Regions from separate parts of the Marinomonas sp. 63XJN7_7_ISO-PGPR-S23-202 genome, predicted to be linked through region 2. Evidence: predicted binding sites of a transcription regulator. Region 2 holds the regulator's gene; each other region holds the start of a gene.
The links. Region 2 encodes sigma-54, which starts transcription at its own class of promoters, with help from an activator protein. Its sites were predicted from a motif close to TGGCACNNNNNTTGCTNT; they were not measured.

Region 1 (7,880 bases), 2.3 Mb from region 2:
CATCCGCTGATTTAACAACCACTTGCTGATTAGGCGACAAACTACCGCGAGTAATACGGCCAACACCGATAACACCAACATAAGCATCGTAATCCAATGCAGACACTTGCATTTGGAACATGCCTTCTGGATCAACATCAGGCACAGGCACACTATCGACGATCATTTGGTAAAGCGGCGTCATGTCTTCCGCCATGTTCTCTGGATCATCACCAGAAATACCATTGATAGCAGACGCATAGATCACAGGGAAATCAAGTTGTTCTTCTGAAGCGCCAAGGCTATCGAACAAATCAAACACCTGATCCATAACCCAATCAGGACGCGCACCAGGACGGTCAATTTTGTTGATAACAACGATAGGGCGAAGACCACGCTCAAACGCCTTAGAGGTTACGAAACGAGTCTGTGGCATAGGGCCATCAACCGCATCAACCAACAACAACACAGAGTCTACCATGGACAATACACGCTCTACTTCACCACCGAAGTCGGCGTGCCCTGGTGTATCCACAATATTGATACGATAATCGTTCCACATAATTGACGTATTTTTCGCCAAAATGGTAATACCGCGTTCTTTCTCTTGGTCGTTGGAGTCCATAATTCGTTCTGAACCAAGGTCTTTACGATCGAGCGTACCAGATTGACTTAGAAGTTGGTCAACCAAAGTCGTTTTACCATGGTCAACGTGGGCGATAATAGCTACGTTACGTAACTTTTTGATATCATTAGACATTTATAGTTCTCTGCATTAAGCGTAAGCAAGAAGATACACCGCCGCTTGGCTTGGGCTATTATGCTATTCAAGCGCGTCGGATCTTGGTGCGGGGTAAAATTCGCGCAATTGTACCCTTATATTGATCAATATCCCATTAAAGAGACAAAAAAAGTCACAATAATTAATCAAGGCCAATCTGTGCGCAATAAAATACTTGTGCCTTAGACACAATCCATTTGAAATAAAAAGCGACTCTATCTCAAATCTATTGTGACCATATTGCATCAATTTTATGTCAGTGTAATGACTGTTTATTCAACCACTGCCATTCATAAAATCAACAGGACATATATGAAGGCTTTGCATTGATATAAATATTAGACAGCCCATTTCTGGGCTAATCTCATATTAAGAGGGAGTTAAGGCAAATAAATCCCTACGTTAGTTCGACCTTTGCCTAACAAATAAGAAGCATGGATACGACTCATGACGCCTTTACCACAATACAACAGGTGCATTGTTTCTTGGTCCAAATCATGCCAGCTAGACTCTAACGCAAAGAAAGGAATCACCTTAACTGGACGGCCGCTGACTTTCAAAGGGCGCTTCGCCGCTTCATCCGGATGACGAATATCCACAATCACTTCATCACCAACAGGCATACGCACGACAGGAACCTCACCTTGGTACTGTTTTGCCACATCATCCATTACATTCTGGATAGACATAACTTGAGCTTCTTCCACGGCTTTGTCCAACACGGTAAAGTCAAACTTACTTTCTTCCCGTTCCACACGGTGCATACGAGCACGGGTGGTCGGGTTGACGGAAATCACACCACAGAATTCAGGCATGCTGGCCGCAAAGGGCGCGGTGCCAATTTCAATAGCTTTATCGATAATAGCCTGCTTATTGGTGGTAATCAGCGGGCGAAGCACTAATTCATCTGTCACCTGATCGATAACTTTCAAGTTTATCAAGGTCTGGCTAGAGACTTGCGCGACGCTCTCACCGGTTACCAGTGCCTTCGCCCCGACGCCTTCCATAACTTTAGAAGCCGCCCTAAGCATCATACGCTTAAGAATCACGCCCATCTCCGCATTATCCACTTTAGTCAGTATTTCCCCCACTACCGCTTCAAAAGGGACTGTAACAAATTTAACATTCAGGCCTGAACCGTACTTTTCCCAAATAAAGTTGGAGACTTGCTTCACACCGATTTCGTGAGCATCTCCCCCTAAATTGAAAAAACAAAAGTGCGTTTTTAAACCTCGACTCATTGTCATAAAAGAGCTAACAGTGGAGTCATATCCCCCAGACATAAGAGACAGCACTGAATCTTGGGAGCCCAGTGGGTACCCTCCCAAACCCTCAACACGCTGTTCAATTATCCACACACGCTGATCACGAATGTCGATAGGCACCAGTACTTCAGGGTTTTTCAAACGCACCGCTAAAGCACCACTGCGGGCTTTTAAACAACCACCGATGTAACGCTCAGCTTCTACCGAAGTAAAATCATGATGACCAACCCGTTTAACGCGAACGGCAAAAACAGCGTCTTTTAACATTTCACCATAAGACACCATGGCTTCTTCAACGATGTCATCCAAATCAGTGAAAGAAAACTCACGAACAAACTGAAAATGCGCGATACCGGCTATATTAGACAAGGCAGTGGTAAAATCCTCTCGCAGCTCATCCTTTTCAGAAAGCACCTCGATGAAATCCCAATTACCCGCCACAACGACATCAGCATCATGCTTTTTCAGAACCAACCTCATATTATGACGAAGTTGTTTAACAAACGCCTTTCTCACTGGACGACTTTTAATAGTGATTTCAGGGAAGAACTTAACAATAAATTTCATAGGAATTGCAACGCATACCAGATGGTTAAAAAAGGCGCACAGTATAATAAAAGATGCCGACAACGAAAACCGACATTTTTGCACCGTAATAAAGCAAAAAGATATTTTTACGCACTTTATTGGTTCATTTATTTGTTGTATTGTCTTTTTGCTGGCCACAGAAGTGTGCATTTTTTATGGGAATATTTTTAAGACAATGTTTTTAAAAGCTTTTTTATAACGCCCAACATTCTGGCATAAGTTATGCTTTATCTTGGGACATTGTGCTTTACGGCTAGCACGCTTTTTCACAAAGTCGGATACTTTATTATTTAAATTAAATTGGAGAACAACTATGTCAAACAAGACCCTTGATTTGATTGCTGAGCACGACGCGAAGTGGGTTGACCTTCGCTTTACTGATTTCCGCGGTAAAGAGCAGCATGTGTCTATTCCAGCATCCTCGATCGACGAAGAGTTTTTTGAAAACGGTCAAATGTTTGATGGTTCATCCATTGCTGGCTGGAAAGGCATCAATGAATCAGACATGATCATGATGCCGCAAGATGATACGGCTCTAATCGACCCTTTCACAGAAGAAGCAACCGTCATTGTTCGCTGTAACATTATCGAACCTTCAACCATGCAAGGTTATGATCGTGACCCTCGTTCTGTTGCACTGCGTGCCGAAGAATTTCTAAAATCTACTGGCCTTGGCGACACCGCTTTCTTTGGTCCTGAGCCAGAATTCTTTGTATTTGACGATGTTCGCTGGAAAGCAGATATGTCTGGCTGTTCTGTAGAAATCAATGCAGAAGAAGCCGCTTGGGCATCTAACAAAAAATTTGAAGGCGGCAACATGGGCCACCGTCCAAGTGTAAAAGGCGGCTACTTCCCCGTTCCACCTGTTGACTCCCATCATGACCTACGTGCAGCAATGTGTGGCGCAATGGAGTCTATGGGCTTAGCCATTGAAGTTCATCACCACGAAGTGGCGACAGCAGGTCAAAACGAAATAGGTGTAAAATTCAACACCATGGTTAAAAAAGCAGACGAAGTACAAATTCTTAAGTACTGCGTACATAACGTTGCCCATGCATACGGCAAAACAGCGACATTCATGCCTAAACCAATCGTTGGCGATAACGGTTCTGGTATGCACGTTCACCAATCTTTCTGGAAAGATGGTGTTAACCAATTCGCTGGTGACCAATATGCAGGTCTATCTGAAACCGCTCTTTACTACATTGGCGGTATCATCAAGCACGCTAAAGCATTGAATGCGTTTACCAACGCGTCTACTAACTCTTACAAGCGCCTTGTTCCTGGCTTTGAAGCACCTGTTATGCTTGCTTACTCAGCTCGCAACCGTTCAGCTTCTATTCGTATTCCTTACGTTGCAAGCCCTAAAGGCAAACGTATTGAAGCACGTTTCCCTGATCCAACCGCTAACCCATACCTAGCCTTCGCAGCTATGTTGATGGCAGGCCTTGACGGTGTGAAAAACAAAATTCACCCTGGCGATGCTGCAGACAAAGACTTGTATGATCTTCCTGCTGAAGAAGCATTGGCTATCCCACAAGTGGCTGGCAGTCTAGAAGAAGCACTTAAGTGCCTAGATGAAGATCGCGAGTTCCTAACTCAAGGTGGCGTATTCTCTGACGATATGATCGATGCATACATCGACCTTAAGACAGAAGAAGCACTTCGCGTATCAATGACAACGCACCCTGTTGAGTTCGAACTTTACTACAGCGTATAAGCGTTTTAGCCAATAGAAACTTAGTCAGTTTTTAATAAAAAGCCCCGCCTTATATCGGGGCTTTTTTTCTGCGCTAAAATAAACCGGGCAATTCAATTAGCACCAAAACGGTGCAATTAAAGAAATTCCATCAAGCAAACCCTGTATAAATTGGCCTTATTCATTTGCCCAATGTTGGTTCGTATTTTGCACATAATAAGATTCAATAGAGAGGCACCCAAGTGTATAGCTTATTAATAGACCACTTATCTACCGCCGTGATTCAAGTTAACCGCGAGCTAGGTATTGAGTATTTAAATCCCGCAGCCGAAATGCTACTGGCGGTTAGTCGTCGACGTATTTACGGCCAAGATATCGGAATCGCTTTTCGTGAAAACGAAGAAAGCATTGCATCGTTATATGCCGCCATCGAGTCAGGTCACCCTTTCACCAAACGGGATGCCGAAGTCGAACGTGCTAACGGAAAAAAACTATTCTGTGATTATACAGTGACACCTATTACTGGCACCATGAACACCACAGACAGCTTGCTGATTGAGTTTTATCCCCGTGATCGCATGAAGCGCATCTCCCAAGAAGATGAGTTGATTGCAAATCATCAATCAAGCAAGGAGTTGGTTCGTGGTTTGGCCCATGAGATAAAAAATCCACTCGGCGGCATTCGTGGTGCAGCACAATTAATTAGTCGAGCCTTTACCGACGAAGCACTTAAAGACTATACACAAGTCATTATTGAAGAATCTGACCGACTTAGGGATTTAGTGGATCGTTTGCTCGGACCACGCCAGCTCCCCCAAAAAGCACCATTGAATATTCACCGAGTACTAGAGCGAATTAAACAACTCATCTTGGTGGAATCCGATGGCCAGATTGAGCTGGTTCGTGACTATGACCCAAGCATTCCCGATATCATCGGCGATGAATCCCAACTGATTCAAGCCATGCTCAATGTCTCTCGTAACGCCATGCAAGTTCTTTTAGAGCAAGAAGACAATCAGCATAAGGAGATTAAGATAGTCACCCGTGCTCTTCGCCAATTTACCATTGGAGCCAACCGTTATCGCCTCGTCTGTAAAGTGAGCATTATTGATAATGGCCCAGGTATTCCTGAACACATCATGAAAACACTTTTTTACCCCATGGTGAGCGGGCGAGCCGACGGGACGGGACTCGGGCTTTCTATTTCCCAATCGGTCATTCATCAACATGACGGCATTATCGAATGCAACAGCCAGCCACAAAGAACAGAATTTAATGTTTTGATACCTATCGAAACATCATCTCAAGATAAGGAGAAGAACCCATGACACAACAAGAGACGGTATGGATTGTTGACGATGACAGATCCATACGTTGGGTCTTAGAAAAGACACTTGAACAAGAAGGCATCCAATGTCAACTTTTCGACTCCGCCGATAATCTTGTCAAAATGCTTAACCAAGAGCAGCCCAGCGCCATCATCAGTGACATCCGAATGCCTGGTATGGATGGATTAGAGCTGTTGGAAAAATTGCAGAAAGAACACCCTTACTTACCCGTCATTATCATGACGGCGCATTCAGATTTAGAAAGTGCGGTGGCATCTTATCAAGGTGGTGCCTTTGAGTACCTTCCCAAGCCTTTCGATGTAGAAGAAGCCGTCAGTCTCGTTAAACGCGCCATCTTGCACCATCGTAAATCGATGCCCAGTTTAGATGAGGCAGAAGTCGCTGAAATCGAAGCACAAGTCGATAAAGAAATCATCGGTGAAGCACCGGCTATGCAGGAAGTGTTTCGCGCCATTGGTCGCCTAGCGAATTCCAATATCACCGTCTTGATTAACGGGGAATCTGGTACGGGTAAAGAATTGGTCGCTCAAGCCCTACATCGTCATAGCCCACGTGCCGCGAATCCTTTTATTGCCCTGAACATGGCCGCCATTCCCCACGACTTAATCGAGTCGGAATTATTCGGTCATGAAAAAGGTGCCTTTACCGGAGCCAATACCCAACGACGCGGGCGCTTCGAGCAGGCCAACGGTGGCACCCTTTTCTTAGATGAAATTGGTGACATGCCTGCGGAAACGCAAACTCGCTTATTGCGGGTGTTAGCAGACGGCGAGTTCTATCGTGTTGGTGGTCATACACCTGTCAAAGTAGACGTACGCATTATTGCCGCGACACATCAAAACCTTGAGGGGTTGGTCACAAAAGGCTCATTCCGAGAGGATTTATTTCATCGTCTTAATGTTATTCGTGTTCACTTACCCAAATTAGCAGAGCGTCGTGAAGACATACCGAAACTGGCTCGCCACTTCTTAAGTCGAGCAGCGGAAGAACTGTCTGTTGAGCCGAAGTTTCTCTCCAAAGAAACAGAGAACTATCTCACTCGATTAGAGTGGCCCGGTAATGTTCGTCAACTAGAAAACACCTGCCGCTGGATCATTGTCATGGCCTCAGGTAGAGAAGTACTGGTAGAAGACTTGCCTCCCGAACTATTGACCTCTGTCCCAAGTGAACAGCCATTTGGCTCTTGGGAAGACGCTCTGAAAAACTTTGTCGACAGTGCCTTAGCCAGTGGCCAAAAAGGCATTTTAGATGACATCGTGCCAAAGTTTGAACGTATTATGATCGAAACGGCCCTAGCGCATACTGCAGGCCGTCGTCGTGATGCCTCTTTATTACTAGGCTGGGGGCGCAATACCCTGACCCGGAAAATTAAAGAATTAGGCATTGATCACTCAGAACAAGAAGATTAAAAGACGAAACACCCATCAGCAAAGATTGCTGCGCTGCCCATCTTAGTCACCACAAGACGCCAGGGAATGTTAGATTCCCTGCGTCAGCTCAACTTTCTCACGGCTAGACCTTGCTTTTCCTTAAACAATCCCATACTAATTGAGGTAAGCAAGAAACATACACAAGGAATCAATGATGAGCAGCAGCTATCCAACACTCAAATCCATGGGCATTAGCAGTACGGAGAATATTGAAAAATTTACTCTGCGCTACGAAAATAGCCAAGATGTACTAAAAGTCTATTATCGTCGAGAAAAAGGCTCTTTATTACCGAAAAGTAAAAAGTTCAAATTTGGTCGCTCTACCAAAACCGTTTTAGCCGATGGAGGTCAGCAAACCTACCGACAAGTTCAAGAGCCCTCCCTGATCGTCGTAAGAGCCATGGAAGAGCTAGAACAAATTGTCGGCAAGCAAAAAGAAGAGAAAATCACCAGAGAAGAACTGATTAACGAGCTTGAGCACTTAGAAAAAGTCATGCAGAACAAAATTTCAGAGATCAAGCACAAGATCAATGCATTGAAATAAGACGGCTCAAGAAACATTTTCATTCGCTTGTCTTTAAAGAATAGCATGGCGGGCTCATTGTTATGAGCCCGTTACTGGCTTAGGCTGTCAAATCCCGCTAGAATCACCACCGTCATACCACTCCTATTGAAAGTAAGTGATCGCTTCATGTTGTTAATTTCATCACCAAAAGATTTAGCCTTAATCATGCGTCAAGGCGGTGTCATTGCCTACCCTACCGAAGGAGTGTGGGGACTCGGCTGCGA
Region 2 (7,880 bases):
ACCTATGGGCACAGTGTTTTATATTCTCCAAATGGTGAGATGTTGAAACAGTTGCAAGAAGAGCCAGGGTATTTTGTGGGAGAGATAGACAAAAGCAGTCTACAGACATGTCGTACTAAAATGCCCTGTTTAGAGCACCGACGCTTTACAAGCTAAGCAAATAGTATTGAGTTCATAATAATTGATAAAGGCTCAAGAGAGCCTTTATCTTGCTTTAAGCGATGATGTTGATGACAATCTGTCAGGTTAGTAAAGTAAGCTAACAAAGAGGGAGGTTACTCTTTTAGTCCAAGTTTCTTTTCTTCAACATCACGAAGAAAGCGGAACAGCTTTTTGCGGTTGGTGGTTTTGCCATCTTCGGATACCTCTTTTTGAGACTGGCGAATAAGCTGTCTCAGCAGTTGGATGTCTTCTAATCCTGGATGATCTTCTAGGTATTGTGATAGCACTTCTTTGCTATGCTCACCGATCAATTCGTCGCGTTTTATTTCCAGTTGGTGGAATAATTTGTTATAGGCAGCTGAGGTTGTATCAAACATGGCAACTTGCTTGGCAATTGCTTCATGGTCTTCGGTACGCATTACCTTGCCTATGTATTGTAAGTGTCTTCTCATCGCTTCTCGTTGCTTGATGCGATCAGCTTCGGCAAGGGCATCTCTGAGTGTTTCTGACATCACAACTTTTTTTTGCTGATTTTTGCTCAGTGCTAACAGTTTCTTACCGACTTCTTGCAGGGCTTCCATTTCGCGTTTGATCTGCGTTTTACTCTTAGGGATGTCGTCTTCATTAAATTGATCAAAGTCAGTCATGGGAACCTATACTAAAAAAATGGTGGCGAGACCAAGGAAGGCTAAAAAGCCGACTACATCGGTCACGGTAGTCAAAATAACACTGGCCGCTAAGGCGGGGTCGATACCAAGTTTTTTTAAGAAAATTGGTAAAAGAGTTCCAGTAAGAGCGGCAATCAAAAGGTTGATGATGGTCGCCCCCGCAATGATATAGGCAATCTTGAGGTTGTCAAACCAAACTGCTGTCAGTATGGCAATAACGGTTGACCAAAGAAGACCATTGAGTAAACCAACAATCAGTTCCCTGTTTAGTAACCAACGCATATTGGCAGAGCCAATCTGATCCAAGGCGATCCCGCGTATGACCAAAGTAAGAACTTGAGAGCCGGCGATGCCTCCCATGCTGGCAACAATGGGCATTAAAACGGCCAGCGCAACAACTTGGTTGAGAGTGTGTTGAAAAAGACCGATGACGTACGAGGCAATAAAGGCGGTGATTAAGTTGATTCCTAACCAAACAGCACGACGGCGAGTGGTTTTCATGATTGGCGAGAAAGTGTCTTCGTCGTCTTCCAAACCGGCCATACTGAGCATGGAGTGTTCGGCTTCATCCCGAATAACATCGACCACGTCATCAATGGTAATACGCCCAAGTAGCTTTCCCGTACTGCGATCAATAACGGGGGCGGAGACCAAATCCATTTTTTCAAACACTTGGGCGACTTCGCTTACGGATGTGTCTGAGTGGATGGCGGTGTGGTCTGTCTCCATAATGTCTCGTACAGTGGTTTTTGTATCACAGACTAGGAGTTTGGCTAAGGGAAGCGTTCCCAAAAGTCGGTTTGAGCGGCTGACAACTAACAGGCTATCTGTCATGTCAGGAATTTGTTTATATTGTCGAAGGTAACGAAATACTCTGTCCAAGGTGACGTTAGGGCGAATGGTAATGGTGTCTGTGTTCATTAAGCCACCGGCGGAGTCTTCCGAGTAGCTTAATAAGGCCTCAACTCTTAGTCTGTCCTGAGGAGGCATGGATAAGAGGACTTCACTTACCACCTTGTCTGGCAGGTGTTGCAGTAAGTCGGCTAAATCATCGCTTTCAAAGTGTTCAGATACGGCAACCACCCGCTGGGTGCTCATATTCTCTAGAAACTGTAGGCGTATGTCTTCGTTTAGGTATTGAAGAACCTCGCCTTGGTTTTTGTCTTCAATGAGTTCCCAAAGCTGCTTACGTTCTTTAGGGGGAGAGGATTCTAAAAGGCTAGCAACATCTTGTGCGGGTAAAGCGCCATTTAATAAATAGCGCGTTTGTAATGTGGCGCCAGACTCTAAAGACTCTGTGACCGTTTGTAGGTGGGCGAGTGTATTTTTATCTGGCATTGTTGTCCTTATTCATCTTCCCCAAAGCGATCATTGATTAATGCAATAATGGCCTTGATGGCATCTTCTTCATCTTCACCATTGGTTTTAATGGTGATGTCCGTGCCCTTGCCAGCAGCTAGCATCATCATTGCCATAATGCTTTTACCATCGACATTACGCCCGTCTTTCTCGATGGTAACATCGCAAGAAAAGCGAGAAGTGGTTTCGACTAGTTTTCCTGCGGCTCGTGCATGAAGGCCAAGTTTGTTGATAATGGTGACAGACTCTTCCAACATACCTTTTTCCTTAATTAAGATTAAATCTAATTCAATAATGATTCTAACTCAGTAAGAAGGGCTTGATTGGTCTCGGCCGCTCTTAATTTATTGAGTTTTTCGGTAGATTGCGCCAGCTCGGCAATTTCTGATAGGGTCGATAAATGGTTGTCGCATTCGCTTGGCGGCACAATCAAAGCAAAAATTAAATCCACATTTTTCTTGTCCACGGAGTCGAAATTAATGGCGGATTGCAATGACATGACAACTAGAGCTGTGTGGTTGGCACTCTCCAAACGGCAATGGGGGATGGCAATGCCATTGCCTATGCCAGTACTGCCAAGTTTTTCACGTCCTAGTAATGCATCATAAACTGCTTCGTTGTCGCAATGTAACCGGTTTGATGCAACTTCAGCAATACTTTCTAGTACGCGTTTCTTGCTGATAATATCTTGTTTGGCGATAACGAGTTCAGCTTTTAATATAGATTTCAAAGGCATAAAGAAATGTATCCGTATTAGATGAGTCGTTTGCGTTCATTGGAAGGCGGAATATTCATCGCCTCACGATATTTTGCTACAGTTCGCCTAGCAACCTGAATACCTTGTTCCGCTAAAATACTGGCTAGTTTGTTGTCACTAAGCGGTTTTTTGGCTGGTTCTTCGCTAACGAGCTTCTTAATCATAGCTCGAATAGCGGTCGAAGAACATTCCCCTCCAGAAGCGGTATTGACATGACTGGAGAAAAAATATTTCAGCTCAAAAATGCCTTTAGGAGTATGCATGTATTTCTGTGTGGTTACTCGAGAAATAGTAGACTCATGCATGCCGACCTCTTCTGCGACATCATGAAGCACCATAGGTTTCATAGCTTCTTCACCGAGTTCGAAGAAGTCGATCTGTCGATTCACAATGCAACTAGTGACTTTTAGTAAAGTTTCATTGCGGCTTTGCAAGCTTTTCATGAACCATTTTGCTTCTTGCAAGGAGTTTTTGATGTACGTGACATCTTCTGATGTGGAAGCTGTTGCTGCCATGGCGGAGTAGGTTTCGTTTATCTTAACCGGTGGCAGAGCGTCATTATTCAGTTCAACTTGCCAGACGTTATTGCGTTTTCGTACAGACACATCGGGGATAACATAATCGGTATCGTCCGTGTCAATGATGGACCCTGGTCGAGGATTAAGTTGCTGGATCAGTTCAATCACTTCTTTGAGCGATTCTTCCTTTAGTTTTGTTTTTCGGCTTAATTGAGTGAAATCTCGATTACCAAGCAGAGGGAGATAGTTGTCTACTAAATTATAGGTGCTCTTATACAAAGGGTGCTCGCGGAACAGTTCTAATTGAACTAACAAGCAATCACGCAGATCAATAGAGCATACACCAACGGGATCAAAACGTTGTAAGCGGTGTTGAACCGCAATGACCTCATCAAGCTCAAGGTCTTCAAGTTCAGAGGTCAATGACTCCCAAATTTCATCTGGGGAAATGCTTAAATACCCATCGGACTGAACACACTCAATGATGGCGTAAGCAATCTCAATATCCCTATCTGACATGTGGGTGAGGTTGAGCTGCCAAATTAAATGGTCTTGAATGCTTTCTTCTGGTGCGTTACGACTTTCAAAATCCCCATCATTTTCATAGCTGTTGGAGTGGCTGACAGACGCTGCTGAATTTTGGTAGGTATCGTCCCAATCGCTGTCAATGGATAGCTCTTCTGGAATACTATCGGTCCATTCTGATTCGACCTTTGCTTCTTCGCTGCTGTTTGACTCAACCTTTTTTTCAGACGCGTGTGTGTTGTCGCTATCACTATCGCGTTCTTTCAATGCTGATGGGGCATCACTAGAAGTGTATTCCTCATCATCAATTTCCAGTAGCGGATTAGACTCTAAAAATTCATGGATCTCCTGTTTAAGATCCAACGTTGAAAGCTGCAGTAAACGAATGGCTTGCTGCAACTGTGGCGTCATGGTCAGTTGTTGACCAAGCTTTAATTGTAAAGACTGCTTCATAGAGCAACTCTTTTATCGTTAAGTTGAAAGTAAGAAAGATGGAACAAGTTATGCATGTTACTCCCTTTGAGTTGCAAAAATAAGAGGTTATAAGCGGAAGTCGTCACCTAAGTAGACTTTTTTCACTTGTTCGTTGTTGATAACGGTATCGGCATCCCCTGATGCGATGATGTGTCCATTACCAACAATGTAGGCTTTATCACAGATGTCGAGAGTTTCTCTGACGTTGTGGTCGGTAATTAACACACCAATACCACTTTCTTGTAAATGCCTGATAATGAGCTTTATATCGCCCACTGAAATAGGATCCACACCAGCGAATGGCTCGTCAAGTAATATGAACTTGGGGTTCATCGCGAGTGCCCGGGCGATTTCAACTCGGCGACGCTCCCCCCCAGACAGCGCCATACCCAAGTTAGAGCGAATGTGAGTAACATGAAATTCTTTTAATAAGCTTTCTAATCGCTCTTTTCTTTGGGCTCTATTAAGCTCTTTTCGTGTTTCAAGAATGGCGTAAATGTTGTCTTCTACCGACATTTTTCTAAAAATAGACGCTTCTTGCGGGAGATAGCCTATGCCTTTTTGAGCACGGGTATGCATGGCATATTTGGTGATGTCCTGGCCATCGATAAAGATGCCGCCGGCGTCATTGGTGACCATGCCAACGATCATATAAAAACAGGTTGTTTTACCCGCGCCATTCGGTCCGAGTAAGCCAACCGCCTGGCCTGATTCGACAGAGAGGGAAACATCTTTAACCACTTGGCGTTTTTTATAACTTTTTGCGAGATTTTTTGCTTCTAAAACGGCCATTTACTTCTCTTTTTTCTGTGGTGATGCTTGTTTTTTTTCGGTTTGTGGCTGTAGCGTCATGGAAACTCGGCCTGATCCTTCTTTCTCGGCGCTGAAGGTGCCATTTTTGATGTAGTAGACAATATGGTCGGCGGTGATTTTGTCATCCATTCTGTTTAAGTAGCCGTCCCCAAAAATTTCCACTTTGGACTGAGCGGTTTTATAGATGACTTTATTACCACGACTAATCATCATATTACCTTGCCAATCGATTTGTTGGCTAAATTTGGCAGGGTGGCCCGTTGCAATGAGTTCGGTGAATTTACGCGTCTTAGGATTGGTGATGACTTTCAGATACTGGGCTTGAATTTCAATCGAACCTTGTTTTACAAATACGTCACCTGTATAGACGGCTTCGCCTGTTTTTTGATCAAAATGGGCTTGATTGGACTGTATATTTAATGGTTTGCTTGTATCATCTGGAAGCGCTAGTACCCATTGGCTTACGAATAAGCCGGCTAAGAAAGTACATACCTTAATGTGTTGCTTCATACTGTCCTCTTACAGATCCTGTCATTTTAACTTCTTCTGTGTTGATATAAGTGACAATGACATCGGCAGATGTTTCGCCTTGTGTTGAGTATATTTTTGCATTTCCTGTACTCGTAAGTGACTGCTGTTTATCTAAATAACGAATATTGTCCGCTGTTAGTGTGATGTCTGGTGAGTCTACGTAATGTTTTACGGCTGATGCATCATCAGTTAGTAGAATATCACTACTGCCATCTTCAATTATCCCTTTTTTTCCTTGTGCTTCCCAGTTCCCCGTTTTTTCAACTCTTTTTACCTTTGGGTTTTCGAGAAGTGTCCTTGCACCTTTGTTGTAATGTAGAGCTCTATCTGCGGTTAAGGTTTCTATCAGTTTGCCATCTTGGTCAAATTCTGTGGCGTGTATTTTTGTAATGAAGTAATCGGGGGTGCTACTCAGATTGTCGGTTTGAAGCAAATTTTTATTATCAGATGAGCCAGCCCAGAAAAAAAGAGTAACGATCGCAATGCCGCCAGCCCCCAGTAGTAGTTTTTTGTGGCTTGCTTTGATCATTAGACAGAATCCCCTGTGCTAACGAAGAAAATATAGACAGCGTACGAAACGAGTAAGGGAATGGCTATCCAGCGAGGAATGCTTTGGTTTTTGGTTTTGGCAAATCCATAGATGAGTAAGGACAAGGCAACCGTTAAACCTAGAACCCAATAGAAATCTCGTCCCGATGTGGTTTGATCAATCACGCCTGGTGCGATTAACGCGGGCAGTGGTAACACTGTCGCCAAGTTGAACATATTTGAACCTAAGATGTTGCCAATGGCGATATCATGATGGCCTTTACGTACACTACTGATTGATGCAGCTAGCTCAGGTAGGCTGGTGCCGACGGCCACGATAGTTAAACCAATCACCATGTCGCTGACACCAAGAGCGGAAGCAATACCGATGGCTCCCCAAACAAGCAGTTTCGAGCTGCCTATCAGAACCACTAGACTGACAAGTGAAATGCATAGGGATTTGCCGACAGGGCTGCCATCATCCTCGGGGAGCTCACTGGAAAGTTGCTCTTCAAGGTTTTTGCTGCCTTTTAGCATGACGATCATCATGATAATAAACATGAAAACTAATACGATACCGTCTGAAAAACTTAAGGTACCATCATGAAGTAACCAGCCAGTAACCAGGGTGATGGTTAAAACAAGGGGGACCTCCTTACGCATCAAATCTTTCGTAACCGGGACGGCGGAGAACAACAGAGTGGCGCCGAAAACCAGCGCGATATTGGCAATGTTAGAACCTAATACGTTACCGATAGCAATGCCTGGCGCATTATCAAATGATGCAATCGCCGACACAACCATTTCGGGCGCAGAGGTGCCCAGTCCCACCAAGATTACTCCAATAACAATGGGGCTCACTTCTAGTTTTTCGGCAACGAGTGCCGCATGTTCAATGAATTTATCAGAACTAATAACCAGCAAGACTAAGCCTGCAATTAGAGCAGCGGAAAACAGCAGCATAACCTCTTATTTACTCTCGAATCAAAAAGATGTCCCATTTAATGAGGTTTGCTGTGTAAATTCAAGACTTGATCTTTGAAACAATTTCGATTCCGTTTATTGCGCGATTCTATTTTATAAGGGCGAGTGTTAGTATCAGCAACTATTATATTGGGAAAGGATAGGTGAGTCCGTGCTGGATAGGTATATAAAAGTACAGAATCTTCGCTTTTCAAGAGGGGAGAGGGTGATATATGAAGATGTGTCGCTGGATATTCCTCGTGGAAAAATCACCGCTGTGATGGGGCCAAGTGGAACCGGAAAAACGACTCTCTTAAAGCTAATCGCTGCGCAGCTTTATCCAGACAGTGGTCATGTTTTTGTTGATGGGCAGGATATTCATTCTTTGTCTCGTTCAGATTTATATAAAGTCAGAGAGAAAATGGGTATGCTTTTTCAAAGTGGTGCCTTATTCAGTGATATGTCTGTTTTTGAAAATGTCGCTTTTCCTCTGCAAGAACATACCAATTTTGATGCGAGTAAAATCGAAGGTATTGTGCTCGAGAAATTGCACAGCGTGGGGTTGCGAGGTGCGGCAAAGTT
Region 3 (7,880 bases), 100 kb from region 2:
TTTTGCAATTTTACTTTGTTCCTAAATTGAAAAAAGTTTCCTCTGAGCAAGCCGATGCGCGTTCGAGTATGTCGGGGCGTATCGTCGATAGTTACACCAATATTTCGACTGTTAAGTTGTTTTCACATACACAGCGTGAAGCCAGCTATGCGAAAGACAGCATGGACCTTTTTTTGCGAACGGTATACAAGCAAATGCGCTTGGTGACGGGGCTGAATGTAGGGGTACAGATTTGTAACTATCTATTGGCTTTTTCCGTGGCTGGCTTGTCTATTTGGCTATGGAAAGAAAGCATTATCAGTGTGGGAGCCATTGCGATTGCGGTGAGTTTAGCTCTGCGCTTAAATGGCATGTCCCAGTGGATTATGTGGGAAGTCAGTTCGTTATTCGAAAACATCGGCACGGTTATGGATGGTATGAAAACCATGTCTAAACCCTTGTCAATCCAAGATAACGCTGGTGCGAAACCATTGCATATTACCAAAGGCGAAATTTGTTTCGAACACGTTCATTTTCATTATGGGAAAAAACACCGAAAAGTCATCGAAGACCTTAATTTTACGGTCAAGCGGGGTGAAAAGGTGGGCTTGGTCGGTCGATCTGGTGCGGGTAAATCGACCATCGTCAATTTATTGATGCGTTTTCATGATAGTGAATCGGGGCGAATTCTTATTGACGGGCAAGATGTCAGTAAGGTGAAACAAGATTCGTTGCGTTCTCACATTGGATTGGTGACACAGGATACCTCTCTATTACATCGTAGTGTTCGGGAGAATCTATTGTATGGTCGTCCTGATGCAACAGAAGAAGAGATGATTGCGGCGGCGAAAAAAGCAGAAGCCCATGATTTTATCCTGCAGTTAACTGACCCTTATGGCAATAAAGGGTACGATGCAATGGTGGGGGAGAGAGGGATAAAGCTTTCAGGTGGGCAGCGCCAACGTATCGCGATTGCGCGAGTGCTTTTAAAAGATGCGCCATTGTTGGTCTTAGATGAGGCAACATCCGCTCTAGATTCAGAAGTAGAAGCGGCCATTCAAGAAAGTTTGTATCGTTTGATGGAAGGGAAAACGGTGATTGCTATCGCACACCGTTTGTCTACTATCGCAGCCATGGATACGCTCATTGTATTGGATCAAGGTAATGTCGTGGAGCAGGGGTCTCATGATGAGTTGATTCAACATGGCGGTATCTATGCCAAACTATGGGCACACCAAACGGGCGGCTTTTTGGGGGAAGATATTGTTGAAGAGGCAGTTTATTAACGATGTTTGAAAAAACTGTCGGATAGTAGAGCGAGTCATGTAAGTAGAATAATCCAGTCCATTGGTATAAGAGGGGAATAGAATGACATACATAATTTTATGTTTGGCGATTGTGTGTGAAGTGTTCGCGACAACGTCGTTAAAAGCGTCCGATTCCTTTTCTAAATTAGGGCCAACGGCCATGGCTCTGATAGGTTATTGTGTATCCTTTTATTTGCTTAGTGTGGTGATGAGAACACTCCCTACTGGTATTACCTATGCTATTTGGGCGGGACTGGGGATTGTGCTGATATCCTTGTTTGGTTATCTGTTCGCGGGTGAAAAATTGGATCTTGCCGCATGGCTGGGGATGAGCTTGATCGTGATTGGCGTGGTGATTATTAACCTATTTTCTAAAACGGTTAGTCACTGATTCGTTACAGAGACTATGCAAGCGGTGCTTATGATACGCACCGCTTGCATAGATGACATGATAACTTATCTTTACTACACAAGTTTTACCTTACCTTTCTTGTTTGCTAGCCATAAAAATTGGTAGGGCATTAAAGTGACTTTCGCTAAATGATCTTCATATACCGTGTCTGTGACCAAATCGGTCCAGTCGTCTGTGGCGATAAGGTTTAGTTCTGATAAGTTAAAGCTTTGCGGCTGATCCGTTATATTGAAGATTGCAAATAAACTTTGGCGACGGTCTAAGCTTTGGCGCCAGAAAGCAAATAGATGATCTCCCATATGTAGGATGTACTGGGTGGCGTTGGGGTGAAATGCTGTTTGTGCTCTCCGTATCTGAGCTAAATTAGTGATGGCGTTGAACACTTTTTGGTGATGGGTTGGGGTGTTAAGGACGTGCTCTAAATCGTCCATCTTCCAAATATGACGGTTAATAGAACGAAATTGCCCTGTATTATCCACTCGATCCACATCGTTTTCTGTGCCAAAAAAGCTATGTATATAAAACGCTGGTACTCCTTCCAGTGACATCATTACCGCCGCCGCGCAATAGAATCGAGCAAACTGCCATTGATCAGGGCCTTGTTGTACTGAGCCTGCTAAAGCGTTCCACAGACTGATGTTTATCTCATAAGGCTTCGCTTCACCGCTGGGTGTGGTGCGAGAACTAATGCGTCCTCCAAAGCGTTTCATGGTATTGATTAAGGTTTCCAGTTCCCAATCTGTTAGCAAGCCTTCCGTTGGGCGTAAGCCAATACCATCATGGGAGGCAATAAAGTTCAGGTAGGTGGTGCCCTGTTGAGCCGGTGGCATGCTCATTAGCCATTGTTTTAGGTGTTTGCAGTTACCCGTGACCAAACTATTGATCAGTAATGGTGGCAGTGAAAAGTTGTAAATAAGGTGGGCTTCGTTGGCATTACCAAAGTAGGTTAAATTCTCTTGGTTAGGGATATTGGTCTCAGTAATGATGACGGATTCGGGCGCATAGTGCTCGATGACAAGGCGTAACAGACGAATCATCTCATGGGTTTGCGGCAAGCTGATGCTTGGTGAGCCTGGGATCTTCCAAAGGAAGGCGACGGCATCAAGACGAAACCAGCGGATCCCTTTTTCCAAGTACAGACGAATAATGCGTAGAAATTCTAATAAAACGTCTGGGTTCTCGAAATTTAAATCTATTTGATCGTGACTAAACGTACACCAAACATATTTGGTGCCGTTTTTGGTTTGCACTTCACGTAGTAGAGGGGATGTTCGTGGCCTAACAACGGCGCTTAGATCGGCATTAGGGTCTGCTTCATAAAAATATTTTGCCCCTGGATCGACGCCCGCCTTATAGTTTTCAAACCACATACTACGGCTAGAACAGTGATTAATGACTAAATCGCCCATGACCTTAAAGTCTTTCGATATTTCCGAAATATGGTGCCAGCGCCCTGATGCTGGATTAACGCTTGTGTAATCCATGACGCTAAAACCATCGTCCGAGCTATAAGGAAAAAAGGGCAATAGATGAATGGCTGAAATGCTGTTGATGAGTTTGGTTTTGACAAACTTTTGCAAGGTTTCTAATGGCGCCTCATCCTCAGATCTTAGGGTGTCCGCATAGGTAATCAACATAATGTCAGACTGATCCCATAAACTTCTGTGGGGACGAGGGGATTCTGTTTTCGGATCTAAATTAAAGGTAGTCAGACAGTTACGGGCAAGTTCGGTGGCGTCACGATTAGGGTATAGAACCTGAAGGTGACCGATGAGTCGTTGCTCTAATTGTGATGGCACTGTATTTTCCATAGCTGTCTACCTGTAAAAATATCTGAAAATAGTGGAGATGAGGTTGTAACCTGCATCTGTCTTATCAACTTAACCAGAGGAAACGGACACTGGATTATTTGTCCGGACCAAATTCCTGCATGTCTTGTTCAACGGCAAGCGCCAGTTGTTTCATAACGCCGGGAAATGCACTCACAACACGGTTCCAGCTTGGAATAAAGGGAGCTTCCATAGGGTTATCAAGGTACATATTTCCTGCCTTCATGACATTGCTGGCGAACAGCTCAACGGCTTGTTCTTCTTGGTGTACATCTAATTTTAAGCCGTTAATTTCTGCATCATTGCGATAGGTTTCAATAAAGTCCAATGCCGCTCGATAGTATGTCGCTTTGATGGTACGGAAGGTTTCTTGATTAAAAATAATACCATTGGTTGCCAGTTTGCGGAAAATAGCTTTTGTTATATCAATGGACATTTTCGATAATCCACCGTCGTCGTTATCGGCTGATAGGTCTTGATGTTTATGATCATAAACATCAGCGATGTCAACCTGACATAAACGGTTGTTTGAGTAGTTACGTTTCATCTCGCTGAGAACACCAATTTCTAAGCCCCAGTCGCTTGGAATGCGCAAATCTGTCATCACATCACGACGAAATGAGAACTCCCCAGCAAGAGGGTAGCGATAGCTGTCTAGATAATCTAAGTATTCTAAGTTTCCAAAGACTTTCTTTAGAGAATAAAGCAAGGGTGTGACCAGTAGACGGCTGACACGGCCATTCATCTTGCCGTTTGCGGTACGCGAATAAAAGCCTTTACAGAACTCATAATTGAAATTGGGGTTTGCGACAGGGTATATCAAGCGAGCAAGTAACTCGCGATCATAGGTGACAATATCGCAATCGTGCATTGCTACGGATTCAGCTTTACCCGCTGCTAGATTATAACCCATACAGAACCATACATTTCGACCTTTTCCTGGGTCAGTAGGTGAAAGCTGCTCCCCTTTTAAGACGCTATCGATGGCACGAAGGCGAGGGCCATCGTTCCAGAGGACTTTGTGCTTTTGTGGCAGAACACTGAAAAATTCTAGAGCGTGGCGATACTCCGCTTCTGTTGCTCTGTCTAAACCGATAACGATTTCATCAAGATACGGAACTTGTTTGAGGTGTTCAATGATGTTTGGCATGGCGTCAGTAGCCAATTCGGAATATAAGCAAGGCAGAATAAGCGACATTGGTCGAGTTTTAGCAAATTCGCACAGCTCTCTCTCCATGTCTTCAAGCGGACGGTTGGCTAAGTTATGAAGCGTAGTGATAATGCCGTTCTGGTAAAAGTCGCCCATTATTGTGTCTCCTAGAATGTGAAATCGTTTTGACGATTGTGGGTCGCGAATCGTCTAAATAATACGTGTTTTTCTTGTTATACAATGCCTCGTGAAGCAAGCGCTTTGTTGACGGCTTGTGCCCATCCTTCTGGTCCATAGGCGTCTGTTAGCCATGCATCGTAACGTCCTGGTATTTCTGGTGGTGCATGAACAGGTGATCGCACCACAACGGGAATATCGGCTTTGCTTAACATGCCAATATCGTTTTCCCCATCCCCAAGGGCCATATTGGTCACAGTGCTTTGGTAAAAGGCAGCATACCGTTCACTAAGCCATAACATCGCGCGTGCTTTGTCGCAGGATTTCCCCATAAGGTGAGTAAAGCGTCCGCCTTTTTGCACTTGAATGTCTGTGTCTTTTAGCGTGTCTCTAAAAAGGTTCAGGGCATTAGCTGAATCTTTCCACACCATAGGCTCTGTAAACTCGCGCTGCATCGCCAGCTTGGCACTTTCTTCCGTTAAACCTGTTAGCTCAGCCACATCTTGCCATGTCATATCGCTAAAGCGTTTAAATTGAAAGCGGCTGCTTAAGGGGGTAGTGATGTCTATCAGAGTTTGTCTATGTGGGCCAAATGCTTTCAGCCAATAATGGCCGTGGTCTTCTAAGGCATGTTTGTTCTGGTCCTCATTACTTATAAGTCCTAACTCTTTTGGAATATAGACAGCCGCACCATTTTCGATGATAAACGGGTCTTTGTGGCGCAGTGATTGGCGTAACTCGCTCAGTTCTGCAAACGTTTTGCTAGTGTTTAAAATACACGGGATAGTGAAAGTTTGAAGCGCTTGGAATGTAGAAAGAGCGGGTTGAAAACTGTATGTATGATGGTCCAATAAGGTGCCATCTAAGTCTGTGAATACGAGTAGTTGTGTCATATTTTTTTAAGATCTTGGTCGGGTGAAATGTACTTTCCACCGAAAAGTCGATCTATATCCTCCTTCGTCATGCAACAGCTGGGAAAGTTCAGTCTCCTTGTTGCTTGTTACCAAATTAAGGAACGGTGTTCAAAAAATGGTAAAGGTTTATTGTTTATAGCAAATCCAATGCCAGTATTTGAAAGTGTTCTACCTTCCCTAATGACTGTTTCTATTCGTTTTTTAGCTTAGCGGCTTTTATGAACAAATTAATGACAACCTTCCTAAAACACATATTTTTTCCTTTTATTCGCATAGGTAGAATACTGTTAACCCCTATCTGACAACGGTTGAAGGAGGACTCTGCTTTCATGCTTTCTTGTGTGAATGCTGCTTGTGTACTTCTATTGCTCCGCTATATTTTTGGGCAAGTAAATTCTTGTTACCTCTGCCTCTATGGTTGGCTTTTGAGAAGGGATTTAATAGAGACTTTGATCACCTCTCACTAAAAAGGTGCATGGAAAAGTAAGGCGTTCTGTAATATTGCATTATTTTGGTGCGGTTTTATTAGGTCACTACATTTAGGAAAAATGAGGCAATGGTCGGTTTAGAGTAGAAATAGCAAGTAGATAAAAGAAAGAAAAGACAGACTTTTCTTTCTTGGTGATTAACCGTGTTTTTTTGACCGGAAACGAAACACCATAGTGTGTGAGTTTTATGACTTATTCTTCACAAAGAGCTATGTAGCCTACCGTGAACGCTCCTTCTTGAAAGGCGCGTAACCCCGTCGCCTTGAATGGTATGGGCATTGGGTGGTTTTTTAGCACCTCTTTCACCGTTGCACCACTAAACAAATCCACCTGAACGGTATCAATTAGTTGAATGGCTGCTTCAATTTTAAATCCGATGGCTCCGCCTGCAAATTTCCCTTTTGTTGGGCGCTCTTTTATCACTGCGCGAGTTACTTTGTAATCTTCAAACAGCTTTTTCAGTATCTGCTGAAATTTGCGAACGCTTTCACAGTCATTTGGGTGGTTCAATGTGTGACGCACTTGGCGACAGTCGGCGATCTGAAAAAGACCGTCTTGCTTAGAAAGTAAGCAAAGAATGGCTTCGCTGCCTTTGATCTCGATACCACAAGTAATCATATTGGATCCTGTATAAGGGAATTTTGCGCATTATGGCACACTTCGAGGAGTGCTAGCAGAGTAAAAAACACTGCTTTGCGAATTCAACACACGTCATATGTAATGCAAAACAGATTCGTGGTGGTAGATCGTACTCTTTTGAGTTTTATGACTCTTATTTTACAGAAGAATACGCTACTATTTTGGAATATTATTTTGAAAATATGGATTACACGATATTTTATCCTGATAAATGTCAAAAAACTGCGATTCGATCGTGTCTTCTTATTTTCGATTCCTGGGACATATTCTCACAAAGTTCTTCCTATTTTTGTGAGGTGGTCTCCTATTCTTTAACGAACCATAAGGCTACTTAACATGACTGCTTCATCGCCCAAGGGGATTTCTCGTCCCCAGGTGAAATCGCTAGATGAAATCCTTCCTGCTGAACCTCTTTTAATGATGGGCGCAGGCCCAGTTCCTATTCCTGAATGTGTTGCCCGAGCGAACTCGGTGGTAATCAACCACCTTGGCAGTGTGATGGCGCAAGTCATCAATCAAGTAAAAAGCATGGCACGCTACGTATTTCAGACGGAATCTAAATGGGTATTGGGTGTGGCGGGACCGGCGTCGGCGGCGATGGAAATGGCTGTGTCTAACTTAATGGAGCCAGGGGAACCGATTCTGTGTATTAACAATGGCTTTTTTAGTCATCGTATGGCAGAGATGGCAACACGCATTGGCGCGGATGTTCACGAGTTGCATGTTCCAGTATTGGAAGCGGCAGATCCTGAACGTGTGCGTAAAGCCATTGAGACAGTGCGGCCGAAAGTGTTGACTCTAGTTCAGGGGGAAACCTCCAATACGGTTTTCAATCATGCTTTAGAAGACATTGCTAAGATCGCTAAGTCCTATGGCTGTTTAGTGGTTGTTGATGCGGTTTGTACGTTGAGTACCATGCCGTTAAAAATGGATGAGTGGCAAGTTGACGCGGTGATTACTGGTGGTCAAAAAGGCTTGTCGTCTA

Region 1: the regulator sigma-54 is predicted to act here: its motif matches at 2,825-2,842, upstream of glnA (glutamate--ammonia ligase).
Region 3: the regulator sigma-54 is predicted to act here: its motif matches at 5,904-5,921, upstream of AC0VYG_RS13915 (HAD-IIB family hydrolase).

Annotation. Positions count from the first base shown of each region.
Region 1 covers NZ_CM149677.1:614,577-622,456, reverse strand. The annotation lists gene typA (translational GTPase TypA) at 1-739, opposite strand, end outside; gene thiI (tRNA uracil 4-sulfurtransferase ThiI) at 1,141-2,592, opposite strand; gene glnA (glutamate--ammonia ligase) at 2,927-4,333, shown strand; gene glnL (nitrogen regulation protein NR(II)) at 4,555-5,640, shown strand; gene ntrC (nitrogen regulation protein NR(I)) at 5,637-7,070, shown strand; gene AC0VYG_RS02775 (DUF3461 family protein) at 7,243-7,635, shown strand; gene tsaC (L-threonylcarbamoyladenylate synthase type 1 TsaC) at 7,783-7,880, shown strand, end outside.
Region 2 covers NZ_CM149677.1:2,891,036-2,898,915, reverse strand. The annotation lists gene AC0VYG_RS13475 (carbon-nitrogen hydrolase family protein) at 1-156, shown strand, start outside; gene yjgA (ribosome biogenesis factor YjgA) at 276-809, opposite strand; gene mgtE (magnesium transporter) at 816-2,168, opposite strand; gene AC0VYG_RS13460 (HPr family phosphocarrier protein) at 2,177-2,446, opposite strand; gene AC0VYG_RS13455 (PTS sugar transporter subunit IIA) at 2,473-2,925, opposite strand; gene AC0VYG_RS13450 (RNA polymerase factor sigma-54) at 2,943-4,442, opposite strand; gene lptB (LPS export ABC transporter ATP-binding protein) at 4,530-5,255, opposite strand; gene lptA (lipopolysaccharide transport periplasmic protein LptA) at 5,256-5,786, opposite strand; gene lptC (LPS export ABC transporter periplasmic protein LptC) at 5,770-6,336, opposite strand; gene AC0VYG_RS13430 (calcium/sodium antiporter) at 6,336-7,298, opposite strand; gene AC0VYG_RS13425 (ABC transporter ATP-binding protein) at 7,525-7,880, shown strand, end outside.
Region 3 covers NZ_CM149677.1:2,993,714-3,001,593, reverse strand. The annotation lists gene AC0VYG_RS13935 (ABC transporter ATP-binding protein) at 1-1,265, shown strand, start outside; gene AC0VYG_RS13930 (DMT family transporter) at 1,348-1,677, shown strand; gene AC0VYG_RS13925 (alpha-amylase family glycosyl hydrolase) at 1,752-3,509, opposite strand; gene AC0VYG_RS13920 (glycosyltransferase family protein) at 3,604-4,833, opposite strand; gene AC0VYG_RS13915 (HAD-IIB family hydrolase) at 4,911-5,747, opposite strand; gene AC0VYG_RS13910 (DUF3010 family protein) at 6,449-6,874, opposite strand; gene AC0VYG_RS13905 (pyridoxal-phosphate-dependent aminotransferase family protein) at 7,232-7,880, shown strand, end outside.